3 regions of the Vreelandella hamiltonii genome follow, and region 1 is predicted to be linked to each of the others. Evidence: predicted binding sites of a transcription regulator. Region 1 holds the regulator's gene; each other region holds the start of a gene.
The links. Region 1 encodes PhoB, which activates phosphate uptake and scavenging genes when phosphate is short. Its sites were predicted from a motif close to TGTCATANNNNTGTCANA; they were not measured.
Positions count from the first base shown of each region.

Region 2: the regulator PhoB is predicted to act here: its motif matches at 3,760-3,777, upstream of phnD (phosphate/phosphite/phosphonate ABC transporter substrate-binding protein).
Region 3: the regulator PhoB is predicted to act here: its motif matches at 1,936-1,953, upstream of IE061_RS05960 (DUF6482 family protein).

Region 1 is NZ_BMXO01000005.1:190,550-196,084, forward strand. It holds gene phoU (phosphate signaling complex protein PhoU) at 1-247, shown strand, start outside; gene cysZ (sulfate transporter CysZ) at 317-1,063, shown strand; gene IE061_RS07730 (hypothetical protein) at 1,343-1,654, opposite strand; gene phoR (phosphate regulon sensor histidine kinase PhoR) at 1,972-3,267, opposite strand; gene phoB (phosphate regulon transcriptional regulator PhoB) at 3,270-3,959, opposite strand; gene ubiA (4-hydroxybenzoate octaprenyltransferase) at 4,056-4,946, opposite strand; gene IE061_RS07750 (chorismate--pyruvate lyase family protein) at 4,984-5,535, opposite strand, start outside.
Region 2 is NZ_BMXO01000006.1:33,550-39,084, reverse strand. It holds gene IE061_RS07980 (metallophosphoesterase family protein) at 1-1,882, shown strand, start outside; gene IE061_RS07975 (bifunctional diguanylate cyclase/phosphodiesterase) at 1,981-3,729, shown strand; gene phnD (phosphate/phosphite/phosphonate ABC transporter substrate-binding protein) at 3,859-4,839, shown strand; gene phnC (phosphonate ABC transporter ATP-binding protein) at 4,948-5,535, shown strand, end outside.
Region 3 is NZ_BMXO01000004.1:34,730-40,264, forward strand. It holds gene IE061_RS05950 (cryptochrome/photolyase family protein) at 1-1,167, shown strand, start outside; gene IE061_RS05955 (thiol-disulfide oxidoreductase DCC family protein) at 1,164-1,571, shown strand; gene IE061_RS05960 (DUF6482 family protein) at 1,582-1,884, opposite strand; gene IE061_RS05965 (hypothetical protein) at 2,025-2,318, opposite strand; gene dnaB (replicative DNA helicase) at 2,445-3,833, opposite strand; gene rplI (50S ribosomal protein L9) at 4,069-4,515, opposite strand; gene IE061_RS05980 (hypothetical protein) at 4,531-5,382, opposite strand; gene rpsR (30S ribosomal protein S18) at 5,395-5,535, opposite strand, start outside.

The DNA of each region.
Region 1 (5,535 bases):
CGTTCGCGAAGACGAATCGGTAGACGACGAATACGGCAGCGCCATGCGCTCACTGATGACCTTCATGATGGAAGACTCGCGCTCCATCAGTTCGGTGCTGAGCATCATGTGGGTACTGCGCGCCCTGGAACGGGTGGGCGACCACGCCAACAACCTGGCGGAATACGTGGTGTACCTGGTGAAAGGCCTGGATATTCGCCACAGCGATCCCAGTACCCTGGAACAGAAGGTCATGAAAAAATCTTGACCTGCCCGCCAAACCCTCCTGCAATACGCCCAGATAATCATCTGGGCGTTTTTTAGGGAGTCATGTCGCGTGAATGCACTCAACGCGTTGGGCCAAGGCACCCGCCTGGTGTATCAGCCCGGGCTAAGGCGCTATGTCTTTCTACCCATTCTGGTCAATCTGCTCGTATATACGGGTATGGTTTACGTGCTCTTCACACGCTTTTCGGGCTGGCTGGAGAGCAGCATGGCCATGGTGCCTGGCTGGCTGGAGTGGTTGTCGTGGCTGATCTGGCCGCTATTCTTCATCAGCTTGCTGGTGGTGATCTTTTTTAGCTTCACCCTGGTGACTCACCTGATCGCAGCGCCTTTCTATGGGTTTCTGGCGGCTCAGGTAGAGCGCCAGGCCACCGGGCGCGAACCGCTGGATGACCGAGGGCTGGCCAAAACGGCGCTGGACGCCGTGGGTCGAGAGCTGGTCAAGCTGAGCTATATCCTGCCGCGCATGGCCGTATTGTTCCTGTTCAGCTGGATTCCCGGCTTGAACGTCTTGGCGCCTCCCTTATGGGCGCTCTTTTCTGCCTGGGTCATGGCCATTACCTATCTGGATTACCCGATGGATAACAACAAAGTGTCGTTCAAGGAGATGCGCAGCAGGCTTTCACGGCGCTGGTGGCCGAGCATGACATATGGCGGGCTGGTCATGCTCATCACCTGGATCCCCTTGGCCAACCTGTTCCTGATTCCAGGCGCCGTCGCAGGCGCAGTCCTCATGTGGGACCGCCACTATCGTGGCACACCGGACACGCGGGATAGGGCGGCAGGCTCGGCGCTCTGAATCAGAGCCATTCATCACAGGGCCGCCCATATAGCAGGCACAAAAAATTAGACCCCGCTAGGCGGGGTCTCGACCACTCTTACTTATGAACGATACTGACTGCTGGCTTCCTCTCCGTTTGCGGGACTCCAACCCTGGAATTTACCCTGACCAGTGTCTTGACCGTTTTCTGACTCATCCTTGAATCGGTGAGCATCCTTGCTATGGGACATCCTTGCCCTCAGTTTGCTCACTCCTAAGCGTAAGAGTTTTTTTCAGCTTTGCAAAGAATTGTTACGTTTAGCTGCCGCTATTTTCTTCTACCACATCTTCCGGAGTGTACTCGGCACCGCCGCTCATGTTGGTAGACTCTGGCTCATCTACTACATCAGGACCTTGTGTGCCGTGATCGGTGGTCAGGTCTTCTGTGTCGTAACTACCGGGCTCAGCCGTACCAGACTGTGTGTTCATGGGCTCATCTTCGACGGTTACATCCTGATTCTGGTCGATGGATGAGTGATCCGTGGTGTCTGCAAATGCCAGTGGGCTTGCCATCAGGCCAAAAGAAACACCTAAAATACCAGCTTTCTTGAGTAGTTCCTTGGACATCATATTCCGCCTCCTCGATCGCTGTTGATACCGCATAGTTAAGGAAGAGTGACTTCATGTCTTACCAGTTCCTGCGGTAATCTTCCTTGCCTTGAATATTGCATACGTTGTGCCACGGATGCCAAAAAATAAAAAAATTATTTATTATCAATAATTTAAAAAAAAAGAATGGTATAAAGCATGGGCTCAGGGGGTCATGACCACGCCTTTGAGTGGTTAAAAATGACACATGAGTGAGGTGTGACCAGAGTTCTATGCCAATATGGCACACTTATACAGGTGTTATGCAAAAGAGAGGGGGATTCAGTGAAGTCGAGCCTTCAAGCAGGCCCGGTAACGCGTCTGGCAGGAAACACACAGCGAAAGGCAGCTCCCTCGCCCGGGTGTGACTCTACGTTGAGCTGTGCCTCGTGGCGCAGCAGCACGTGCTTCACGATGGCCAGGCCCAGACCCGTCCCTCCTGTTGCCGTACTGCGCCCTTTATCCACTCGATAGAAGCGCTCGGTCAGGCGGGGGATATGCACCGGATCAATGCCATCGCCATCGTCCTCGACCTCGATACACCCGTTGCCGTTGGCGGCCACCGACCAGCGCAGCGTGATCTGGCTGCCTTCCGGGGTATAGCGCACGGCATTGAAGGCTAGATTGGAAATGGCGCTGCGCAGCTCCTGCTCGCTGCCGATCAAGCCAGCGTCGCTCTCTAGAATGACCTGCACACTGTGCTGCTGCCTCGAGAGCGCCAGAGCGTCTCGGCGAATGCTGTCGAGCATGGGGCCTACGGCCAGCGTCTGGTGATCGTCGCCGCCCTGGTCGATTTCCAGCCGTGACAGCAGCAGCAGGTCATTGACCAGGTTCTGCATCCGCCGCGTCTGCTCCTCCATCTGTACAATTCCTTTACCCAAGCGGGGAGGCAGCAGCTCCTTGAGGTCGCCGTAGGTTTCCAGGTAGCCCGACAGCACGGTCAGCGGAGTGCGCAGTTCATGGGAGACGTTGGCGACGAAGTCACGCCGCATCTGCTCCAGGCGGTGCAGACGCGTAATATCACGGGCCATGACCAGCCGCTCGTCATCACCGTACAGAGTGATCTGATACTGGAGGATGCGCCGCTCGTCGATCGGCGAGGTCAGCGTCAGCGGCTCGCTGTAATCGCGGGCATTGAAGTAACTGATGAAGCGAGGATCGCGCAGCAGGTTGGTGATGTGCTGGCCACGATCGTGGGCGGTTTGCAGCCCCAGCATGTCGGTGGCCGCGCTGTTCCACCACTCCAGGTCGCCGTGGCGGTCCAGCATCACCACGCTATCGCGCATGGCTTCGGAGGACTCCTGGATTCTCGCCAGCGTCGCCCGTAAACGACTTTGGGTAATGCGCTGGCTTTTCTGGTAGCGATAGAGGCGGTCGAACAGCTCCCCCCACATGCCCTTGGCCGCCGGGGGCTCATCGTGGGGGTGAAGCGTCAGCCAAAGGAAGAGCGCTCGAAACTGGCGCAGATGATAGACCAGACAAAACAGCAGCCCCGCCGCCAGCCCGGCGCCAGGGTAATCCACCAGCCATCCCAGGCAGAGGCCCAACAGGGCCAGCCAGATGATGCGCCAGATCTCACGGCTCCACAGGCGCACGCTTACACTCGCGCAGAGAACCGGTACCCAGTACCGCGCACCGTTTGAATCAGATTTTGATGAGGCTCGCCCAGCGCTTTACGAAGACGACGAATATGCACGTCCACCGTGCGCTCTTCCACGTAGACGTTGCCACCCCATACCTGGTCAAGCAATTGGCTGCGCGTGTAGGCGCGCTCCTGATGGGTCATGAAAAACTGCAGCAGACGATACTCGGTAGGCCCCATTTCCAGCGCCTTGCCATGGGCGCTGACCCGGTGGCTCACCGGGTCCAACAGCAGACCATTGATTTCGATGGGGTCTTCCACGCCACGCGGCGTGGCACGGCGCAGCACGGCCTTCAGGCGGGCCACCAGCTCACGGGGGGAAAAGGGCTTGGTGATATAGTCGTCGGCACCCGCTTCCAGGCCCTGGATCTTGTTGTCCTCTTCGCCCTTGGCCGTCAGCATGATGATCGGCAGCTCGGCGGTGGCTTCTTCGCGCTTCAGCCGACGGGCCAACTCGATGCCGCTGGTGCCCGGCATCATCCAGTCCAGCAGCAGCAAGTCAGGCTGGTGGTCGACGACCATGGCGTGGGCATCCTGGGCGTTGTCCGCTTCAAGCACGCGATAGTCAGCCATTTCCAGCGCCACGGCGATCATTTCGCGGATCGGCGCCTCATCATCGACGATCAGTACGGTCTTGGCGGTCATTCCAGGGCCTCACGGTGCTCTATTCAGGAAAGTTCAATGACATGCGTGTGACGATAACACCATGACTTGATGACAGTTCCATGACACCCAGTCAATTTAGCCCGCTACCGGCCACCAGCTCAAGGCAATACCTGCAAAGACCAGCAGACCCGACCAGTGGTTGTTCAGGAAGGCCTGAAAACAGCGGTCTCGATCGCGCCCGACGATCAGCCACTGCTGGTACGCGAACGTCGCCGCCATGCCCAGCAACCCCAGCCAGAAAAAGCCCCCTAGCCCAACGCGCAGCGCGACCCAGCTCAGCAGGGCCAGCACGCTTGCCTGCAGCACTCCGATGATCAGCCGGTCAGCACGGCCAAACAGCACGGCGGTCGACTTGATACCGATTTTCAGATCATCGTCACGGTCGACCATGGCGTACTGGGTATCGTAGGCAACGGTCCACAGCAGGTTGGCACTGAACAGCAGCCAGGCTTCCAAAGGCACGTGGCCCAATACCGCGCCAAACGCCATGGGAATGGCCCAGGAAAAGGCCGCGCCCAGCACCACCTGCGGGAAGTGGGTGTAGCGCTTCATGAACGGATACACGAAAGCCAGCAGCACGCCGCCCACCGACAGCAGCACGGTGAACCAGTTAGTCAGCAGCACCAAAATGAAGGCAGCGGCGACCAGCGCCACGAACAGCAGCTGGGCTTCGGTTTCGCTGATGCGTCCCGTGGCCATGGGGCGCTGGCGAGTACGCTTGACGTGGCCATCCACATGGCGGTCGGCATAGTCGTTCACCACGCAGCCCGCAGCACGCATCACGTAGACACCGGCAATGAAGATGATCAGCACGGAGCGACCCGGCACCCCTTCTGCAGCCACCCACAGCGCCCAGAGCGTCGGCCACATGAGCAGCCAGGTACCAATGGGCCGATCCAGGCGCATCAGCTGAAGAAAGTCTGCCAGCCGGGCCCAACCCGTTGGCCGCAATAGAGAACGGTCCATGCTCATGCTTACCTCGTGAAAGAAACTCCAGAATAGCCTAGCGCGAGGGCAGGCTCAGCGCATCGGCCATGGTCGATAAAAAATACTCTTGAACCAGCAGCGACAACCCCGCGTGCTGAAAGACCGAGCGACGCCCCCACTGGCTACGCCCCTTGGCGGGGGCACCCCACGCCGTGAAGCGCGGGAGCGACACCGTGGCCTGCAACGGCCCGCGCACCAGGTCCGGCTGCTGAAACAACCAGCTGCCCAGCGAACGCTCGCCCAAGGCCCCCAGGCCTTTGCCCTGCAGCTGCTCCAGCGGTGCCACCGATCGCGCCACCACCCAGGGGGTGCCGTCGATGCACAGCGCCACCTCGCGTAGCCAGGCATGGCGACGTGGAGCGATTCCCAGCGCCATGGCTTCGTCCTGAAACGGCAGGCCAATGGTCTGACGCAGCAGGCGTACGCGGAACTGGCTCGGCGCTCCGGCCGCCATCAGGCGCGCCGTCAGGGAGTCGGTCGAGGCCACCCATTGCCACCAGGCCGCACTCATGGCAGGCCGCGCAGCGGCAACCGGCCGCCAGTGGGGGGGTAGCGAAAACGCAGGGCG
Region 2 (5,535 bases), on a different contig from region 1:
GTCACGCCTGGTGATGTGGCTGGTGGCCACGCGACCGCTGGCTCTCCAGCTGGTTCTGTTTCCGGACACCCCCGACCAGCAAACCTACCCACTGTCTCGCCAGGATCACCAATGCGTGGCCATCGGCGAGCGGGCCTACCTGTACTGCATCGACCTGAGCTTGCCCAGGGCACTGCCCACCGATACACGCATCGCCTACGACTTGCAGGTACAGAGCCGCCAGAGCGCATGGCAGCGCCTTCCCGAGTGGGCACCGTGGTTATGTCACGCCGGGCAGGCCTACCCGGCCTTTGTGCTGGCATCGCGTCACCACCGCCTGATGCACGGCTCCTGCCGCAAGCCCCACCACGACAGCCCCGATGGTCTGGTGCGTGCCGATGCCTGGCTGGCCGAGCGCCAGGAAGCCCCTGGCGAGTGGCCAGCCTGGCTATTGATGACCGGTGACCAGGTCTACGTGGATGACGTGGCAGGCCCCACCCTGCGCGCCGTGCATGCACTCATCGCCCGGCTGGGGCTGGCCGATGAACAGTTGGAAGGCGCCACGGTGAACGATAGTCAGGCGCTCTATGCGGCTCCCGAAACCTATTATCATCGCGAGTCGCTGCTGCCGGATGTCACCAGCAACGCGGCCCTGCGCGAGCGTTTCTTCGGCGGGGTGAAAAAGCCGGTGTTCACCTCGGCGCACGCCCAGAACCACCTGATGACCCTTGCCGAAATGCTGGCCATGTATTGCCTGGTCTGGTCGCCGACTCCCTGGCAGATCATTGCGCCCACGCCGCCCGAGCTGGCCGAGCAGGAGGCCGAAGCGTACCGTACCGAACAGGCGGTCATCGATGCCTTCGTGGCAGGGCTGCCCCAGTGCGCGCGGCTGATGGCCCACGTGCCCAGCCTGATGATCTTCGACGATCACGACGTTACCGATGACTGGAACCTGACCGCCGATTGGGAGCGCTGTGCTTATGGGCATCCGTTCTCCAAGCGCATCATTGGCAATGCGCTGGTGGCCTACCTGCTTTGCCAAGGGTGGGGCAATGCCCCGGACAAACTCAACCCGCTGCTGCATCAGGTCGGCACGTTGTTCGATGGGTCGGGCACCTTGAACCCCCAGGCCCAGGACAGCGTGATCGAGCGGCTTCTGCGCTTTCAAGGGTGGGAGTTTCAGGTGCCAGGCGCCCCCGCGCTGATCGTGCTCGATACCCGTACGCGCCGCTGGCGCAGTGAGCGCAACCCCAAACGGCCCTCCGGGCTGATGGACTGGGAGGCGCTCATGGAGATGCAGCAGGCGCTGTTGGGCACCCCCAGCGCGGTGATCGTCTCGCCTGCCCCGATGTTCGGGGTCAAGCTGATCGAGGGCATTCAAAAGCTGTTTACCCTGGCCGGCAAACCGTTGATGGTGGATGCCGAAAACTGGATGGCCCATCGCGGTGCCGCCAGCGTGCTGCTGCACATCTGGCGGCACTCCAAGACACCCGGCAACTACGTGATCCTGTCGGGGGACGTGCACTACTCCTTTGCCTACGACATCGTCGTACGCGGGCAGGAGCAGGCCCCGCATCTGTGGCAGATCACTTCCAGCGGCGTGAAAAACACCTTCCCACGGCGGCTGCTGGATACCTTCGACCGGCTCAATCGTTGGCTATACGCGCCGCTGTCGCCGCTCAACTGGTTTACCCAGCGGCGCAAGCTCAGCATCTACCCTCGGGACCCTGAGCAGGCTAGCGCTGGCGAGCGGCTATGGAATGCCAGCGGGATAGGCCTGGTCAGTCTCGACGAGAACGGTCGTCCCACCGATATTCGTCAGTTGGATGCCCGCGGTGGCGACGCGGTGTTTCCGCCGCCGAACATCCCCGGCATGAAGGGGCCAACCGATGGTTCGTCATGAAAATGTCATGTAAATGACGCACGCTTGCTGCCCTGGCACCTTCCTGATGGAGTTGACAAGTCATAGGGATCGTAGACGTTTGACAGGGCAGCAGGCACATGACCGCACAAGAAACCCAGTGGCTTCACCAGATTATCGCGGCAGAAGAGCTGCACGTACTTTTTCAGCCCATTGTCGATGCCAATCAGCAGGCCATTTATGGCTACGAAGCGCTGATCCGTGGCCCCAGCACCTCTCCGTTGCATTCACCGCTAAGGCTGTTCGACGTGGCGACCCAGGCAGGTCTGCTGGTGGAGCTGGACCTGCTTTGCCGACGGCTCGCCATTCGCCGCTTTGCCGAACTCGCACTCCCTGGGCTGCTGTTCCTCAACGTCATGCCGCTGACCATCGTCGAGCGTGATTTCCGCGAGGGGCTGACGCTGGGCTTCATTCAGGAGAGTGGCCTGCCGCCGGAGCGGGTGGTGATCGAGCTGACCGAGCACGTGCCCATCCACGATTACGACCTGATGCGCCAGGCGGTGGCCCACTACCGCGACATGGGGTTTCAGGTAGCCCTGGATGACCTGGGGGCCGGTCACTCCAGCCTGCGCCACTGGGCGGAGCTGCGCCCGGATTTCGTCAAGCTGGACCGCCACTTCATTTCCGGCATCGATCAGGAGCCCGCCAAGCGGGAGTTTCTGCGCTCGATACTGGACGTGGCCAAAAGCCTCGACTGCCAGCTCATCGCAGAAGGGGTCGAAACCGCGGCAGAGCACCTGTGCCTGTGGGAACTGGACCGTGGATTGGCGCTGTTGCAGGGGTTCTACTTCGCACGTCCCAGCGTTCAGCCGCCTGTTCAGCTCAATACGCTGCTGCCCGCCACCACGCAATTGAAAACTCCCGCCGGGCGTACGGCGCATACCATCCTGCGCAGCGTGGAGGCCGTGGCGCCCAGTGTGTCAGTGCCCACGTTGGCGGAACGGTTTCGTGAAACGCCGCATCTGCGCTGCGTGGCCGTGATCGAACAGGGCGTGCCCATTGCCGTGGTGCGGCGCAACGGGTTCCTGACGCTGTTCACCAACCCTTATAGCCATTCGCTGTACGCCAAGCGCTGCGTGCTGGACATCGCCGATCGCAAGATGCTGGTGGCTGCCGCCGACATGCCCCTGGAAACGCTGAGCCAGCAGCTGACCGACAGCCGCGACATCGAACAGGAGGACTTCGTCATCGTCGATGGCGAAGGGCAGTATCTGGGTATGGGCAATATCGTCGATTTGCTGCGCGAGATCACCGCCATCCAGGTGCGTCAGGCGCGCCATGCCAATCCGCTCACCGGGCTGCCCGGTAACATCCTGATCAATGAAACCCTCACGGCCTATCTGAGCCAGGGCAATGGCTTTGCCGCTGCCTACGTGGATCTGGATAACTTCAAGGCGTTCAACGATGCCTACGGTTATGCCCGCGGAGACCATGTGATCATCTCGCTGTCGCGGCTGTTGCAGGCTCAGGTGGAAAGCGCGGGGGGCTTCATCGGGCATATCGGTGGCGACGACTTCATGATGCTGTTACCGCTGGAGCACTGGGAGAGCGTGTGCCAGCAGATTCTGGCCTCCTTCGAGGTCATGGCCCCGAGTTTCTACGAAGAAGAGGACCGCCAGAGAGGCGGGCTTTCCATCGAAAGCCGTCAGGGAGGCGTCAGCTTTTTCCCTTTCGTCAGCGTGTCGGTAGCCGTCAAGCCCATCAGTGACCCGGGCCACTGCAAGGCCCTGGACATTGCCAGCCAACTCTCCGAACTCAAGCACCAGGCGAAGAAGATTGCCGGGAACAGCCTGTTCGTGGAACGGCGTGGCTGTTGCGTGGAGCAGTGAGCCGCCAGAGCGGCAGGTCGTTCACGCGGGTGTCATGTAGACGTCACGAAGTTGTCACCCGCCAGACCCGCCGCTGTCATCTTGGGGCGTCAGGATACATCCACCTCTTACTACCCCGTTAGGTGATCCATGCAATCCTCTCGTCTCTCTACCGTGTCACTCTCGCGCACCCTGATCAGTGCTGCCGTTGCCAGTGCCTTCGCTTTCAGTGCGATGAATGCGGCTGCCGACCTCTCCTCACGCTACGTGGACAACGATGGCGACATGGTGGCCGATATCCCCAGCGATGAGTCTCGGTTGGTCGATCCGGACACGCTGGTCTTTGCTTACACGCCGGTTGAAGACCCGGCGGTCTACGCCGACGTATGGGCGGGTTTCCTGGATCACCTGAGCGAAGCGACGGGTAAACGTGTTCAGTTCTTCCCGGTGCAGTCGAATGCTGCCCAGCAGGAAGCGCTGCGCGCTGGCCGTCTGCACGTGGCTGGCTTCAACACCGGTGGCGTACCGGTGGCGGTCAACTGTGGTGGCTTCCGTCCCTTCGCCATCATGGCGGCCGAAGATGGCAGCTACGGTTACGAAATGGAGATCATCACCTACCCCGGTAGCGGTATCGACGGCATGGAAGACCTGCAGGGTCGTCAGTTGGCCTTCACTTCCGAAACGTCCAACTCGGGCTTCCGCGCACCGTCCGCGCTGCTGCGCTCCGAGTACGGTCTGGAAGCCGGTGATGACTTCGAGACGGCTTTCTCCGGCTCCCACGACAACTCCATCCTGGGCGTCATCAACAAGGATTACGATGCGGCGGCCATTGCCAACTCCGTTGCCCATCGCATGCTGTCACGAGGTGTCATCAACGAGGGTGATTACGAGGTGATCTACACCTCCGAAACCTTCCCCACCACGGCGTACGGCACCGCCCACAACCTGACGCCCGAACTGCAGCAGCAGATTCAGGATGCGTTCTTCAGCTACGACTGGGAAGGCACCGCCCTGCAGGCGGAGTTCGAGAACTCTGGCGAAGCGCAGTTCATTCCCATCAGCTATGAAGAGCACTGGTCGGTCATCCGTACCATTGCCGATGCCAATGGCGTCACTTACGACTGCGATTGATTCCAGCGCTGCGTGACCCTGTCGGCCAGGAGGGCAACCTTCTGGCCGACGCGTTATGGGGTCGAGTCAGTTGAACGTTTTGAGCGACAAGCAAACGAGGCATTCCCCATGTTGACACTCACTGGCGTTGGCAAGCGTTACCCGACGGGCGACCGCGCGCTGACCGATATTCACCTATCGCTGCCCAAAGGCCAGGTGATGGCGCTGATTGGGCCATCGGGTGCAGGCAAAAGTACCCTGATCCGCTGCGTCAATCGTCTGGTGGAACCCAGCCAGGGCAGTATCCGCCTGGAAGAGACCGAACTGACCAAACTGTCGGGCAGCCGCCTGCGTCACGCACGTCGCTCCATGGGCATGATTTTTCAGGAATACGCCTTGGTGGACCGGCTGACCGTCATGGAAAACGTGCTGTCGGGCCAACTGGGCTATGTCGGCTTCTGGCGCAGCTTCTTGCGCCGCTACCCCCAGGAAGCCGTTGCGGAAGCGTTTCGTCTGTTGGAGCGGGTGGGCTTGCCCCATGCCATCGACAAGCGCGCCGATGCGCTGTCGGGTGGCCAGCGCCAGCGTGTCGGCATCGCCCGCGCACTGCTGCAAAGCCCCAAGTTATTGCTGGTGGATGAACCCACCGCCAGTCTGGACCCCATAACCTCGCGCCAGATCATGCGTCTGATTCGCGAGCTGTGCGCCGAGCGCGAG
Region 3 (5,535 bases), on a different contig from region 1:
CAATGGGCCAAGGGGCGTAAGCAAATCCGCCTCGAATACTTCTACCGGGAACAGCGTAAACGTACCGGGCTACTGATGGAAGGCGACGCCCCCATGGGCGGACAGTGGAATTTCGACCACGATAACCGAGAACCCGTCCAGCCTGGGCTGAGCTTCCCTGAACTCCCCGCGCACGGGCAGGATGAAACCACTCAGGAAGCGCTGGCCAATGCCGCCGAGTGGTTCCCCGAGCACATGGGCGAGATCGAGACCTTCAATTTGCCGGTCACCCGACGTCAAGCACTGGTGGACCTGAAGCACTTCATCACCCACGGGCTGGCCGACTTTGGCCGCTATCAGGATGCCATCAGCGACCAGTCACCCTACCTGTACCACTCGCGCCTCTCTGCTGCCATGAACATTGGCCTGCTCACGCCCTTCGAAGTATGCGAAGAAGCGGCTGCGCAATATCAGGCAGGCAAGGCACCGATCAACGCCGTGGAAGGGTTCATACGGCAGATTCTCGGGTGGCGTGAGTACGTGCGCGGCCTCTACTGGACGCGCATGCCGGATTACAAACGAGAGAACCAGCTGGGTTTTCAGCGCGACTTGCCCGCCTTCTACTGGGATGCGAAGACCGACATGCGCTGCCTGCAACGCGCCATCCAGATGACCATCGACCACAGCTACGCGCATCATATTCAGCGCCTGATGGTCACGGGCAACTTCGCCCTGCTCTGCGGGGTCAAGCCAGAGGCGCTGTGCGACTGGTACCTGGCCGTTTACGCCGACGCCTGCGAGTGGGTCGAGCTACCCAACACCTTGGGTATGGTGCTGCACGCGGACGGCGGCTTGATGGGCTCCAAGCCCTACTGCGCTTCCGGCAAATACATCGACAAGATGTCCGACCACTGCCAGCACTGTCGCTACTCCCCCAAGCTGGTCACCGGCCCCAAGGCCTGCCCGCTCAACAGTCTCTACTGGCATTTTCTGGAGACCCATGCCGAACAGCTCAATCGGAATCCACGCATGAAGCTGATCTACGGCTCGCTGGCACGCATGAAAGAGGAAAAACGCGACGCCATGCGTCAGCAAGCAGAACAGTTCCTGGCATCGCTCCCCACTGCCGCCGATTACGGGCAAGCCGTTCACACCCAAGGGTACACCCACGAGGAGCGCTCCTCATGAGCCGTTTCGCCACGCTGCATGCCGAACCACCGGTCACGCTCTACCACGATGGACACTGCCCCTTTTGTCGCGTCGAAGTGGCCTGGCTGGCCAAACACCGACACCAGCAGCGCATTCGTCTAGTCGATATTCAGCACGAGGATTTCGACCCCGGCGCATTGGGGCTCAGCTTCGAAGCCATGATGGGGCAATTGCATCTTCAGGATCAGCAGGGAAATTGGTATGTCGGGATGGATGCCAGCCGGGCCCTGTATGCCGTGTTGGGCTACAGGCGGCTGGTAAGACTGTCTTGCTTGCCTGGCCTGCGCGCCGTCATGGATGCAGGCTATCGGTTCTTTGCCCGTCGCCGAATTCGGCTGGGCCAATGGTGGGAAAAATGCGGGTCACGCTCGCGCAATCAGTGATACCTGGGCGTCAGAATACCAGCGGCATACGCGAGGTCAGCGGCGCGCTGTAGTGGGCGTCGCGACCAATGACTTCATCCTGAGGCACGTGCTGAACGAGGTAAGCCCGGTGGATACCGGCCCGCTTGAGTTCGAGGTACACATCATCCAGCGCTCGAAACAGCATAGGCTTGCCACGCTGGGTCAGCATATGACGCTCACCCTCGACGTCTTCGAGCTCGACCTGATAGAAACGGCTGCCCGAATGCGTGATTACCCGGATTTCAAAATTGTCATGACGTTCGACGAACTGTTTAAGCTCTTTAAGTTCCATGGTTCCCTCCTGTTATTGGTCATCGCCATGGAGCACAGCATGCCTTTGCCCCATGACAATAGTATTACCTTGGCACTATCCCCCTAAGAGGGCAATAACAGAAAAGAGTTCCTGACCGAAACGTCAAGATGTGTGTCGTATTACTGATATTCCGAGGGGTCGATGGCCTTGCCAAGCGAGTTGCGATCGATCCAGTTGCCCCCTTTGGTTTCCTTGTAACGGAACACGACCTTGTCGCCAATGGTGACAGGTAATTCCGCATCTTCTGTCTGGTAGCTGTACTGCTCCCCTTCCACTACCAAGTGGTAGCGGTAGAGATCGGGCATGCCCAACCACTCTTTGAAGGGACCTTCACGCTCTAACGACTGGAGCTCACCCCGACCTTCCAGCTTGGGAAGCCGCTTACGGTTACCGCGCCTAAAACCACCTGCCATGCGTTACTCCTGTCTATCTACCAATGCGATTGACCCACGCTTCTCATCCCGCCCTTCCAGTGAGGGTTACCCAGACGACTCAGCCAACGGGGAGCGCATTATACGTGCTCCCCCCTCAGCCTCAAGTCAATCGCCGAAGGCTTCACCGTAACTATCCGGCGCCAAGTCTTCGAAGCGCGTGTATTTGCCTATGAAGGCCATGTGTACCGTCCCGATGGGACCATTACGCTGCTTACCAATGATCAACTCGGCCAGACCCTGGTTGTCCGGGTTATCGCGGTTATACACTTCGTCGCGATACACGAAGGCAATGACGTCTGCGTCCTGCTCGATCGCGCCCGATTCGCGAAGGTCCGACATGACTGGACGCTTGTTGGGACGCTGCTCCAGCGAGCGGTTCAGCTGGGAAAGCGCCACCACCGGACACTGGAACTCCTTGGCCAGGCCTTTCAGCGAACGCGAAATTTCCGAGATCTCGCCCGTGCGGTTTTCGTTAAAGCCAGGAATCTGCATCAACTGCAGATAGTCGATCATGATCAAGGCGATATTGCCGTGCTCACGCACCACCCGACGCAGCCGTGAGCGCATCTCATTGGGTGACAAGGCTGCCGTATCATCGATGAACAGCTGCTTGTCTTTCAGCAGGTTCACCGCCGAGGTCAGCCGCGGCCAATCTTCGTCTTCCAACTGACCCGAACGCACGCGGGTCTGATCGATACGCCCCAATGACGAGAGCACACGCAGCATCAGCGATTCGGCGGGCATCTCCATGGAAAACACCATCACCGGCTTGTCACTGGAAATGACCGCATGCTCGACCAGGTTCATGGCGAAGGTGGTCTTGCCCATCGAGGGCCGCCCGGCAATGATGACCAGATCGGAAGGCTGCAGGCCCGAGGTCATCTCATCCAGATCACGAAAGCCGGTGGAAAGGCCGGTCATTTCCCCTTTCAGGTTGAACAGCTCATCGATCCGATCCACGGCCTTGGTGAGCAGATCACTCATGCCAATGGGGCCACCGGTCTTGGGCCGCTCTTCGGCAATCTGGAACACCAGCCGCTCGGCCTCGTTGAGCAGCTCGTCGGCGGGCCTGCCCTGAGGCGAAAAAGCCCCTTCAGCAATCTGGTTGGCCGCCCGAATGAGCTTACGCAGCGTGGCACGCTCACGGACGATATCGGCATAGGCGCGTATGTTGCTGGCCGAAGGCGTGTTGCGCGCCAGCTCGGCCAGGAAACTCAGTCCGCCCACCGTATCCAGCTGGTCACGGGCTTCCAGCGCCTCGGAAAGGGTCACGACGTCCAGCGGTTGGCCCGATTCGGCCAGATGTGTCATCACATTGAACACCAGCCGGTGTTCATAGCGGTAAAAATCGTCGGCCACCAGACGCTCGGAGACGTTGTCCCACGCCTGGTTGTCCAGCATGAGCCCGCCTAACACCGACTGCTCCGCTTCCAATGAATGCGGTGGCAGTTTTAACGCTGCCGTTTCCTGATCAGCAGAAGGCTGGTCCTGCATTGCGAGCTCCTTAACAATTACCCGATAGCCAACGGCGCTTATCTTAGCCGTGCGGCTCGGATAACACCACTGGCCCCCACGTAAAGGGAGGGCTTTATAAGCCTGCTGTGTCGCCCCTTGCCAAAAGAGCCCCAGGGCCTAAAAAGACAAAGTACCTATAAAGACAAAGTACCTAAAAAGACAAAGGGCGCGGGAGAACCCGCGCCCTTTGAGGCGTCAGCGTTGGCGAGTATGATTACTCGGCGACAACGACCACGCGTACAACGGCGTCCACTTCTGCATGCAGGTGGAGGTCGATGTCGTATTCGCCAGTTTGACGAATCGGGCCTTGCGGCATGCGTACTTCGCTCTTGGCGACGTCGATTCCCGCAGAGGAGATCGCGTCGGCCAGGTCACGAGGACCGATAGAGCCGAACAGCTTGCCTTCGTCGCCTGCCTTGGACACCAACGACAGTTCGATGTCGTTGAGTTGCTCGGCACGCGCCTGGGCTTCTGCCTTACGCTCAGCGGCTTGCGCTTCGAGCTCGGCACGCTGCGCTTCGAACGCTTCGATGTTGTCCTTGGTGGCCGGTACGGCTAAGCCGTAAGGCACCAGGTAGTTACGACCATAACCAGGCTTGACAGTGACCTTGTCACCCAGGCCGCCCAGCTTACCAATCTTGTCGAGCAGAATGACTTCCATCTCGTAAACCTCTTGTCAGTTGCTGCGGGCAAGGCGTGCGCGAACGTTCGCAAATGTATCGATCAGCCCCAACAGCAGCACAATGAGAATCGTGGGCCAGGTCGTGATCAGCAGCACATAAAATGCCACCAGCCACAGCCCGTTCATCCCCTTTATTCCAATAAAACCATGCACCAACGCAATACCGGCAATCAGCAGCGGAACCCAACACAGCATCGCCAGTGCCTGCGCACCAAGCGCCATGCCTGCCACTCCCAGCACCACCAGAACGACAAGCTCACGGGGGGTCAGGCGCAACGCATGAAACTCTTCGCGAAAGCCACCGGGGTTGTACAGCCCGGCTTGCCAGCTGCGGGCCAGCGCCAGGCAGATAATGGCGGCCAGCAACACGACCAAGCCCGTCACACCACCGATGACCATGGCAGCCAAGGCCGTCGTGTCGACGCCCTGGTTGGCAAACTCGGTGAGCATACGGTCGATCTCGGTAGAGCTCTCCCGCAGCTGCTCCAGCATGAGCTGGGTACCCCCCGGCGGGCTGAAGATGCCCAGCTGAACCATGACGGCGGCAGCCAATGTGCCCACAATCAAGGCTTCGCTCCAGCGCATCCGCTCGCGCAGGATGACGGACATCAGCGTGACCAGCAGAACGCTGGCCAGTGGTATCACATCACCTTGTGCCCACCAGAAACCGGCAGGCAGAGCAGCGGCGATGATGACCGGCAGCGCAGGAGCGAACCCCTTGCGCAAGGTCACCAGCGCGGCAATGGCGGCGCCTAGCCAAAACAGCCAGGGCACCAGCGATGCCAGGGCCGCCCCGCCTACGGCATAGGGCGTTCCGCGCATCAGCCATCTTGCCAGTGCCAGCATCACGTTAAACGCTTACTGATGGCTATCGGAGTAGGGCAGCAGTGCCAGGTAGCGTGAACGCTTGATAGCGGTCGCCAGCTGACGCTGATAGCGTGCTTTGGTGCCGGTGATACGGCTCGGAACGATCTTGCCGGTTTCCGTGATGTAAGCCTT